Regions from separate parts of the Dendrosporobacter sp. 1207_IL3150 genome, predicted to be linked through region 2. Evidence: riboswitches for the same ligand, from Rfam matches in the RefSeq annotation. Region 2 holds a riboswitch; the other holds the start of a gene.
What was found. Region 2 has a riboswitch for cyclic di-GMP ahead of V6C17_RS00255 (GspE/PulE family protein). Riboswitches for the same ligand answer to the same signal wherever they lie in the genome.

Region 1 (5,312 bases), on a different contig from region 2:
TGCCCTACAGCTCTTAAAGTGAACTGTAGGGCATTATTAATTATTTAGTAGTTTTTTCTTTCCCGCCATTCAAAGTTTTTTGCAGCATTTCAGCGGCAGCTTGAACAGCTTTCTTCGTCTTTCCACCAACTACAATATGATATTCTGGTTTCCACCAGGAGCCGCCCGACTTCCCAAAAATAATATTAGTCTGGGGGTATTTTTCTAATGTTTTTTTCACGCTACGAGAAATATGAGATTTAAATAGAAAAAAGACCGACAAGGATAGTTCGCTGCGAACAGGGTTCTGAACACGGTATATTTTATTATCCGCTTTAATTAATGGCTTATCATTCATTTGCATTTGCTTTTCTTGCTTATATTGGTATTGCATGTTTGTCCCCCCTTTTTTATTATATTTTGATTTTATCAGGTATTACCAAGAAAACATATAGCAAATTTTTCAGTTAATCTCATTGCAAAAATATATTCATCAAAAAGGGGCTTTACCTACTGAAGCTTTGTCTTTTATTTACGGGCCACCGCCAGGGAAGAAGCTGCAAGATGCTTTCTAAGTTTTGATACTACAGGCAACACAACAACTGCCGCTACTCCAATCTGAACAAGATTGCCAGGAATAGACGTCATTGGTGCCAGCCAATTACCATAAATAATACCTTCGGCTATATAATAACCGACCACCTTTATGAGACAAGCAGCCGCTAGCGCCATAACATAAGCTGAGAGAGTATGGCGCTTTTCGCATATAGCGCCAACCGTATACCCCATAAGACCGACAATAATCAGAGTAAACGGGGCCCATAAAAACCATCCGCCTATTATATCAAAAATCGCCATACCGATTCCACCCGCCAAAGCGCCGAACCGCCGACCATAGAGAATAGCAATAATAAATAGGGGTACATTTCCCAAATGAACCAATCCGCCGTTAGCGGCAATGGGCAGACGAACATTTACAAAAACTGTACAAATAAAAACGAGGGCAATGCCCAATGCTGCATAAACTAGTTGTTTTGTTTTACTAAAAGATTGCTGTTCCATCCGAGTCTCCTACCTTTCACTAAATGACAATTATTTCTTTTAAAATACTCAAATGCTTCCTACAAATAATATATAAGATAACATAGTAACAATTTTGATGCAACACCCATTACAAAAACGTTCATTCTGTATACAATAAAATATGCTATTTAGATAGTACTATCTTTGAATTTTTCGACTTAGCTAAGCTTCCAGTCTAATAATGGCAAAAACTATATGAACATAAAACATGTTACTAAGAGTTTTTATATAAATAGTTGGAATATCCAAAAATAAAAAATCACGCCTCCTACATCTGCACAGAAAGCGCAACTTTTGTTAACAGATTTGTTTTATCTTTTTCGTATATACTAGCTCAAATAATGCGTCAACAACTCTTGGATCAAACTGTCGTCCCTTTCCTTTGCCTATTATTTCCACAGCTTGTTTAGTACTCATTGCCTTACGATATACTCTATCAGAGGTCAATGCCTCATATACGTCTGCAACAGTGAGAATTCTGGCAATCATAGATATTTCATCTTTCTTTTTACCATTAGGATATCCTTCACCATTATAATGTTCGTGATGATCTAGAATGGCTTCGCTAACCACTTGCAGTCGCTTGATATGCTTTATTGCATTGTACCCGATCTGAGGATGACGCTGTATTATCAAAAACTCAACAGCATTAAGGCGCTCTGGTTTATTTAGAATTGATTCGGGAATCCCTATTTTCCCAATATCATGGAGGATAGCTGCAATACTCAGTTCTTTTAAAACCGCATTATTTAGTCCCATGATTTCACCAATTAATAAGGCTATTCGTTGTACGTTGATACAATGGGTTCCTGTTGACGGGTCTCTAGTTTCGATAAGATGAGCCAATGAGGTTACAATGTCCATTAGAATCTCTGAGTTTTCCTTTTCTAAAAACACTTCTTGCGTTATATCTGTTACTATCTCATAAAGATACTCAATATTTCCACATTCATCCCTAATTGGAATAACTGTTTGTTTTCCGTATATTGTTTTGCTATCTTTCTCGTATTTTATCCTTGTACCATACTGAGGTTTTCCAGAGGCCAGCGCGGTCTGCACAAGGCAATCACAACAAATGTCACCATTGCCTAACACGTCGTAACACTTTTTACCTTGAATTTCACTGAGATTGAATCCTGTAGCACTTTTGACTAATTCGTTGACCTCAATAATAGTAAAGTCTTTCTTTAAAGTCATAACAGCACCTGGCATATGCATAAACAGCGATTTCATCGCATCAAAAGATTCCTTAATTTTAGATTGAGTATTCCTCGCTGCTTTTCGATTTTCAACAAAAGTAGTATATGCAATTAACAAAAGTAGCAAAAAGCTTAAGCTATGTAATAATATAAAAAAATTATTACCATGGTAATCAACCAATTCATGTATTATAGTGCTGAAAATATTAATTGAGACCACCACGAAGCATAATAGTACTGCATTTTTTTTCATCTTAATTCCCTTCACGACCTTCCCAAGCTAGGCTTATGAGCAGAATTACTAGTCACTTTCACATATTAATGCTTTGCCGGTATTCGGCAACCGTCAAAAAACACACCCAGGCGGACCCAGGTGTTACTTAACGAATTAAACAGCAACCTGGCAATCATAGTCTCCACGACCTTAGACCCATAGCTTTGCGTCCTTACCTTTCAGTAAGTTTGCCGAATATTGTCTAATTTTACATTCTACTGTCATCATGTCTATTCCTCTAGGGCAATTGTCCAAAATTAAAACTTAACCCAAATCTTCCACGGATAAAACTAAATAAGTCACCACAATATATTAATAGTGTTCATGACGGTTTATCGCGCTTGATAGGCAAAATTAAAGTGCAGGCAAGATAATACACGATACACGTTAGTATGAAACAATTTAAGACCATATCTTCTAACTAACCCTAACTACGTCAAAGAGTTTTTTAGACACGCTTATGTTAACTAACAAAGTAGCAAGACCAGACGAAATCACTAGTATTAATAAACTGGAGGAGATAATATGTCTAAGCCCGAAACTTATCCTGTAATTGATCCGTCAAATGAACCTATACATGCAAAGGATAACGACCACCATATGCGTGAGCCGAATACCGGATCAAAAAAACTAAGAAATCAGCACCACACTGGCGAGCGTCACGGAGAAGGCTCCTAATTTTGTATTTAATAACGAGTTCATAGAAGAAAATGCCCTCTAGCTCAGCACTGAGCTAGAGGGCAAAACACTTTTATGGAATAGCTAATAAATCAATTGATGTAGCATCTGTAAGTGACTCATACAATCTGAATGCATACTTATATTACTGCTACCTCTATATCACCTATCTAAACATGGCAAAAAAAACACCATCCAAATATTTGGTGGTGTCTTTTCATTGTCATATATTTGTCAGTTTACTTACCTCACAATTAAATTGCGCCAGTTAAGTGAACTAAGTTTAGCACAAATAAAGAAGCTGCAATAAAAACCATTGCGGCTGCGCCAATCTTAAATGCCATAATACCATCCCTTTCTTTACCACATTTTTCAGTCAATACTTAACAATTCATCAAGAAAAGACTGAATATAACAGGAAATGTAACAGAATTTGAAGTAATATATGACTCTTTTATTGTACTCCTGTTAAAAACTTCTTGCAAAGACACTTAAAAGACATTTAGACTGTAACCGGGGTTTAAAATTAGGTAAACTTAAATTAGGTACTATATGATTAAAATAACGCCCGCTTAGTTCTGATTAGAGCCATACCGAGCTTTAAAACTACAAAATCCGACATATTTACAGTATCTGTAAATACATAAACGCACAATGCTTCCACAAATTAGATAGAGGTATGAGAATATAAACCGTTTTGATCTTTTTATTATTTCTCTCTATATTTAAAAATTAGTATAAAATAACACTTAAATAAAATCTCGAATTAGAGGTACTATAAATGGATGAACAATATTATGAAAAACTATTGAACATAAACACCTCAGGGGAACAAAAAATATTCAATGACTCATTGCACTACAACAGATATGAGCCAACCTCCTACTCTGTATTAGAAATATTAGATAAGCATTATAATTTCAAAGCAGAAGATAATATTGTCGACTTTGGCTGCGGAAAAGGAAGGCTTAATTTTTACATAAATCATTTTTTCAACTGCACTGTTACAGGTATAGAAATGAATAACTTCTTCTATAAACAAGCTATGGATAATAGAAAAGATTATCTAAAGAAACACAAAAATAGCATGAACAAAATAAATTTCTTAAATTGCTTTGCAGAAGAATATAATATAAAACCCTCAGATAATAAATTTTACTTTTTTAACCCTTTTTCAATACAAATATTTATTAAGGTTATCGGAAATATTTTGATTTCTGTAGAAAGCTTTGAAAGAACAGCAGACATTATATTGTATTATCCATCGTATGACTATATATACTTTCTAGAAAATACCCCCTTCGTGCTTGTGAATGAAATAAAAATACCTTATCTATATGATAACGACCCTCGTCAAAGTGTTTTAGTGTACAGGCTAGACTATAAAAAATGTACTTAATAAAAAAACCACTATGCGTTCGCATAGTGGTTCTTCTGTAGATAGTGCTTGAAATACTCCACTCTTATATCATGTAACATAAAGTATTCTCGCTGCTAAATGCCAAACGACTAGGTTGTCTTTCATAAATCATATAGGCCATTTCACCGGAGTAGCAAATGACTTTAAAGCCTGTCTGCTGCCAAAAACATATAGACTCTTCGATTGATAGAAGTAGAATGTCGTAAGAACATCTGCTCTTGATCTGTTCTACAAACATTCGACCATAGTTATATCCTTGATGTATAACTGCGATTTCAAGCACGTCAATCCATACGACTTTACCTTCTATATCACATTTTAGCTCTCCGACAACCTCAAAGGGAAATCCCACAGATATAATGCAATATCCTATAAATTCACCCTTTTTATTTGAAGCAATATACATAGTTTTTTTACGCATCTTTGCGTTATTTAGCTCATCTATACTAAAGACAAAAGAATTATTAATTATGTCTAAAACCGCATCAGGAATAATAGTCTCCGGTGATAGCATAATTTCTGATACTTGTAAACCTGGTTCCACCACCCACAAGTTCCCCCTGCTATAAGGTAATATCTTATTATCTACAATCATGGCAATACCCATGCAGCAAGAATTCGTTATGTTTCCTAACATTGCCATAGAACGTGGTTCGGCAACTTGCAAAAACCCGTCTTC
Region 2 (5,312 bases):
TCGCCCTGACCCATCCGATCTTGGGAGAAGCTGCTGAGCTACAATACCCTGAAGAGTTAATGATAGCTGAATGCGGATTTGCTGCTGCTGATAGGGAGGAAAGACATCTATTATCCTGTCAATAGTTTGAGCAGCATCACCTGTATGCAACGTAGCGAAAACCAAGTGGCCTGTTTCAGCCGCTGTAATGGCTGTCGCAATCGTCTCGGGATCACGCATCTCACCAACCAAAATTACATCAGGATCTTCCCTGAGTGCTGCTCTCAATGCAGTTGAAAACGAGCTGGTATCGGCGTGCAGTTCACGCTGGTTAATTATCGAATTATTGTGTTTATGAAGATACTCTATCGGGTCTTCCAAAGTTATCACATGGCAGGACCTTGTTAAATTTATTAGGTTAATCATAGCTGCCAATGTTGTTGATTTACCGCTGCCTGTCGGGCCAGTAACAAGTACAAGTCCGCGAGGTTTAAGAGCCATGGTTTTAAGTACTTCTGGGTGTCCTAACTGTTCTAAAGTTGGAATCTTATCTGCAACCAATCGAATGACAATAGCAGTTGAACCGCGTTGCCGAAAAGCATTCACACGGAATCTGCTTAGGCCAGCAATTGCGTAAGAGAAATCCAACTCACCGGTCTGCGCAAATTTTGCTCGCTGCTCCTCTGTGGTTATTGCTTCTAGGGCAGCTAGCGTATCATTTGGCAGTAACCTTGGTGCCGCATTACTAAAAACTAAACTGCCATTAACTCTAAAAGCCGGCGGTACACCAACTGTTATATGTAAATCAGAAGCTTTTCGTAAAAATGCCTCATGTAATAAGTCGTTCATCATATAGCTGGTTCCTCCACTATATACCCGAATACGCTACCCTCATAACTTCTTCAATCGTTGTCAGTCCATCAAGAGCTTTGTCTATACCATCTTGCTTCATAGTGCGCATACCTTGTCTGCTGGCAGCAGCACCTAATTCATCACTAGATACTCTTTTATTAATAAGACCGCGAATTTCCGAATCAATAATCATTACTTCATGAATAGCCATTCGTCCACGATAGCCTGTATATCCGCAGCGCGCACAGCCTATACCCTTATGTAACAGTACTGGCTCATCTTTTTTGAGTCCGAGGAAAATTCCTTCAGGTGAGTCTGGGGTTTGCATATAGGGCTGCTTACAGTCAGGACAAATAGTCCTGACAAGTCGCTGAGCAACAACACCTAGAACAGATGATGCTACTAAGAATGGCTCAACATCCATATCTAGTAATCGCGAAATTGCTCCTGGCGCATCATTTGTATGCAGTGTGCTGAGAACCAAGTGACCCGTTAATGCAGCTCTTACGGCAATATCAGCCGTTTCATTGTCGCGAATCTCGCCGACCATTACAATGTTCGGATCTTGGCGCAAAATTGAGCGTAGGCCGTTGGCAAAAGTTAGTCCAGCTTTAAAGTTTACCTGCACTTGATTAATGCCGTCGAGTCGATACTCTACTGGGTCTTCAACAGTAATTATATTTTTTCCAGGCAAGTTAAGTCCGGTAAGTGTAGAGTAAAGTGTTGTTGTTTTACCCGAACCAGTTGGACCAGTAACTAATATCATACCGTATGACTGACTAACTAAGGTCTTAAACCTCTTTTGGTTATCTTCGGTAAAACCCAGTTTGTTAACATCTAAAATAATCGCTTTTTTATCTAGAATCCTCATTACCACTTTTTCACCTAGAATAGTTGGTAGTGTTGAAACGCGTAAATCTATTTCCCGACCTGCCTCTTGAAACTTAATGCGTCCGTCTTGTGGTACGCGCTTCTCGGCAATATCCATATCGCTTATAATCTTAATCCTAGAAACTATGGGTGGATGGGTGTGCGGAGGAAAGGATGCAGTCTCTCGCAGTACCCCATCAATACGATAGCGTATTCTAAGCGATGTCGCCTGTGGTTCAATATGTATATCACTAGCTCGTTCTTTAATTGCTTGGCTGATTAGTGAATTAACAACATTTATAACAGGAGCATCATTTGCGGTTTCAACTTCAGCAATGTCAGTTACATCATGGGCACTAATCTTACTTACAACCTTTTCTACAAGCTCCTGCACTCCATAGGATTCACTAATTGCCTGGACAATTTCCCGCTCTGAAGCTATAACTGGTTCAATATCACAGCCGCAAACCATGCGGACGTCATCAATTGCGTAAAAATTAGTTGGATCAACCATAGCTAAAACGAGCTTTTTGCCGACTTTTTTAACGGGAATAACTTGATATCGCTCTGCTAAAGCCTGGGGAATTGCTGAAGCTATTTCGCGGCTTATCTTAATATCCGAAAGCTGCATATGTGGAACTCCAAGCTGAAATTCCAAGGCTTCAATAATATTTTGTTCGGTAACGTAGCCAAGGTTTATTAAAACCTTCCCTAGCCGTTCATTAGTCTTCTTCTGCACAACGAGCGCTTTATCAAGCTGTTCTTGTGTCATAAAGTTAGCTTCAATTAATAAGTCACCTAATCGCTTACGGCTCTTAAGCAAAATTTCACCACCTAAAATTAAAAAAAGCAACCAAAACTAACTAAACACATACAAATGTTTAATTGGCCGGTTGCACTACTTGCTCCCCTCAGGCTTGAAGTGCCCACATTCGTCCTGAATATCATTGCTTCCAATAAATATTTATTTCTCACAATTGTTATTCGCGATTTATGGGGAACTTCCTGCTAATACAACAGTAAGTTATTATAAAATTTTACAAAGATTTACACTTTTTTACGTGCAAGTTCAGCATACATCACTTCCGTTGGTGCCTGAACCCCAGTCCATAGAGTAAAAGCCGCTGCCCCTTGTTCCACAAGCATACCCATTCCGTTTATGATAAGATGACCCTGCTGTTCAGCATGTAATAGAAAGTTAGTCTTTGTAGGTGTATATATTAAGTCACATACTGCAATTGGACGAGTTAAATTTGGCCAATCTACTTGTGGTTCGGCTTGGACATTTGGGTACATGCCGAGCGGAGTTGAGTTGATTAATATATCGCAGTTAGATATTATACTGTCAAACTTAGTCGATGGCCACTGATAGGCGCTAATATTAGCGAAAGGTGTAAAAACATTCATTAAGTCCTGTGCTTTTTCAACATTACGAACCCCAATTGAAACGGACGCTATACCTTGCTCAATTAACCCCCAAATTACGGCACGGGCAGCTCCGCCAGCTCCAAGTATAACTGCGTGCTTACCAGAAAGTGTAACCCCTCTTTTTAAAAGTGACTGAATAAAGCCGCAGGCATCAGTATTATGGCCATAAGCTTTATTGTCTCTAATAACAATGGTATTAACGGCTCCAACCATCTTGGCACTTTGGTCGAGCTCATCTAAGTATGACATTATAGTAACTTTATGCGGAATTGTCACATTGGCTCCGACAAAACTAAGTGCTTTTAGTCCATTGACAGCCTTTGAAAGTTGTTCAGGATGTACTGCCAGCGGAACATATGTATAATCAAGTCCTGCTGACTTAAATGCTGCATTTTGCATTTGCGGTGAGAATGAGTGCTCAACCGGCCAGCCAAGTATTCCAAGACATTTTGTTTTTCCTGTTACCATTCGCCCATACCCTTTCGTAATATCAGTTTCGTTATCTAATTCTTCTTCAATCTAAGGGAACTTCCTGCAAAGTTATGTAAATTTAATGGATATCTTTGTGCCGTTTTTTTTATTAATGAAATTTATGTATAAATAGTAACAGCCTGGAGTACGCTCCAGGCCGTTACTATTTATACTTTTTAGATGAAATAACCTACCTTAATCCCCAATTTTCATTTCGGGAATTTCTTTGCCAAATTCATCAACCAGCTTCCACTCTACTTCATCTGGTATCTGAAAAGCTTTAGGTAATTCTTGTCTTATTGTTCCAACTCCTAAAGAGCTTTCAATATCATAAAACTTATCTTTATCAATAGATAATTGCGTGTCGGTATATTCAGGATTTATTTGTCTTAATTCATCCATACCCAGAATTATAGCTAACTCCCAATACTTTCCTTGATTTCTACTTTCAATCACTACCATGATATCCCCCAATTTCTGAAGAACTAAACTGTCTTTTCCCTTATATTTTCAGCGTATTTCTTTTTCGTTATGCGTAATACGGACATATCTATTAGTAGTGACTGCATATAATATTAAGTGAAGTCGCGTTACAACCGTAATTAACTCAAAATTAATCGGAGGATATATGAAACCAATACTCATGTTTACAATGGGGTCGTGCCCGCATTGCCAGAGAGCGCTAGCTTGGATGGAGGAACTTAAAAAGGAAAATCCAAAATATCTTGGTTTAGATATCTCAATGATCGATGAGAATGTCCAGCCAAGTGTCGCTAGTAAGTATGATTATTATTATGTGCCTACCTATTTTATTGATGACATAAAAGTTCATGAAGGTGTACCTACTAAAGGTATTATACGGAAAATATTCGAAACAGCTATTGAATAATAGCTGTTTCTTTAGTACGTTTATTTAATAATCCCTTTGAACTTCAATAAACGAACAGTCAATTTCTCTAATTTCCGAGTAATCTTGGTCCCGATAAATTCATTTGTACTAAGCGGTGCTACCCAGATTGTAAATAGACCGAGTCTGTTGCCCCCGAGAACATCTGTAAATAGCTGATCTCCTATAACGGCTATTTCAGACGGTTTGAGTTTTAGTTGGGCGATTGCCCGGCGAAATCCAGTTTTAGCTGGCTTATAAGCTTTGGGGACATAAGGAACACCTAATAGCTCGGCAATATTTTTAACCCTGTGAGTCATATTATTGGATAATAAGCAAATCCGATAATCTTGCTCAAGTAAACTGCCTATCCACGAAATTATTTCTGGCTGCATACTAGGACTATCCCAAGCAATAATTGTGTTATCCAAATCAAAAATAACACCCTTTATACCTTTTTTCTTTAATAGTTCTAATTCGATATCATGCAGCGATTTAGCAATACAATTAGGCTTTAATAAATGATACAGAAAACCACCCCCGTTAGTGTAAATTGCAATTATTACTACGTAATTGTATTGCTTCAGCTATATGGATATCCGTAATTTTTTCAGACTGTGTTAAATCGGCGATGGTGCGACCAACCTTGATTATCCTGTCATAGCTTCGGGCACTTAAGTTCATTTTGGTGTATGCCTGTTTCAAAAGATATTGCGCTTCGGCGGTAAGTGGGCATGTCGATTTAAGGTTCTTATGCCCCATCTGGGCATTGCAAAAAAGGCCGAATTTCGCTAAGCGGTTACGCTGTCTAAGTCTAGCTTCTTCA

Region 1: linked by a shared signal. The riboswitch ahead of V6C17_RS04485 (HD domain-containing phosphohydrolase) and the one ahead of V6C17_RS00255 (GspE/PulE family protein) in region 2 are both predicted to bind cyclic di-GMP.

The regions. Positions count from the first base shown of each region.
Region 1 is NZ_JBAIYU010000010.1:214,551-219,862, forward strand. It holds gene V6C17_RS04475 (hypothetical protein) at 41-373, opposite strand; gene V6C17_RS04480 (ECF transporter S component) at 508-1,041, opposite strand; gene V6C17_RS04485 (HD domain-containing phosphohydrolase) at 1,360-2,514, opposite strand; cyclic di-GMP riboswitch class I at 2,653-2,738, opposite strand; gene V6C17_RS04490 (hypothetical protein) at 3,061-3,213, shown strand; gene V6C17_RS04495 (methyltransferase) at 3,995-4,612, shown strand; gene V6C17_RS04500 (hypothetical protein) at 4,677-5,180, opposite strand.
Region 2 is NZ_JBAIYU010000002.1:4,706-10,017, forward strand. It holds gene V6C17_RS00250 (type IV pilus twitching motility protein PilT) at 1-831, opposite strand, end outside; gene V6C17_RS00255 (GspE/PulE family protein) at 848-2,524, opposite strand; cyclic di-GMP riboswitch class II at 2,580-2,665, opposite strand; gene V6C17_RS00260 (shikimate dehydrogenase) at 2,749-3,597, opposite strand; gene V6C17_RS00265 (hypothetical protein) at 3,796-4,062, opposite strand; gene V6C17_RS00270 (glutaredoxin family protein) at 4,229-4,489, shown strand; gene V6C17_RS00275 (YqeG family HAD IIIA-type phosphatase) at 4,510-5,073, opposite strand; gene V6C17_RS00280 (YifB family Mg chelatase-like AAA ATPase) at 5,030-5,312, opposite strand, start outside.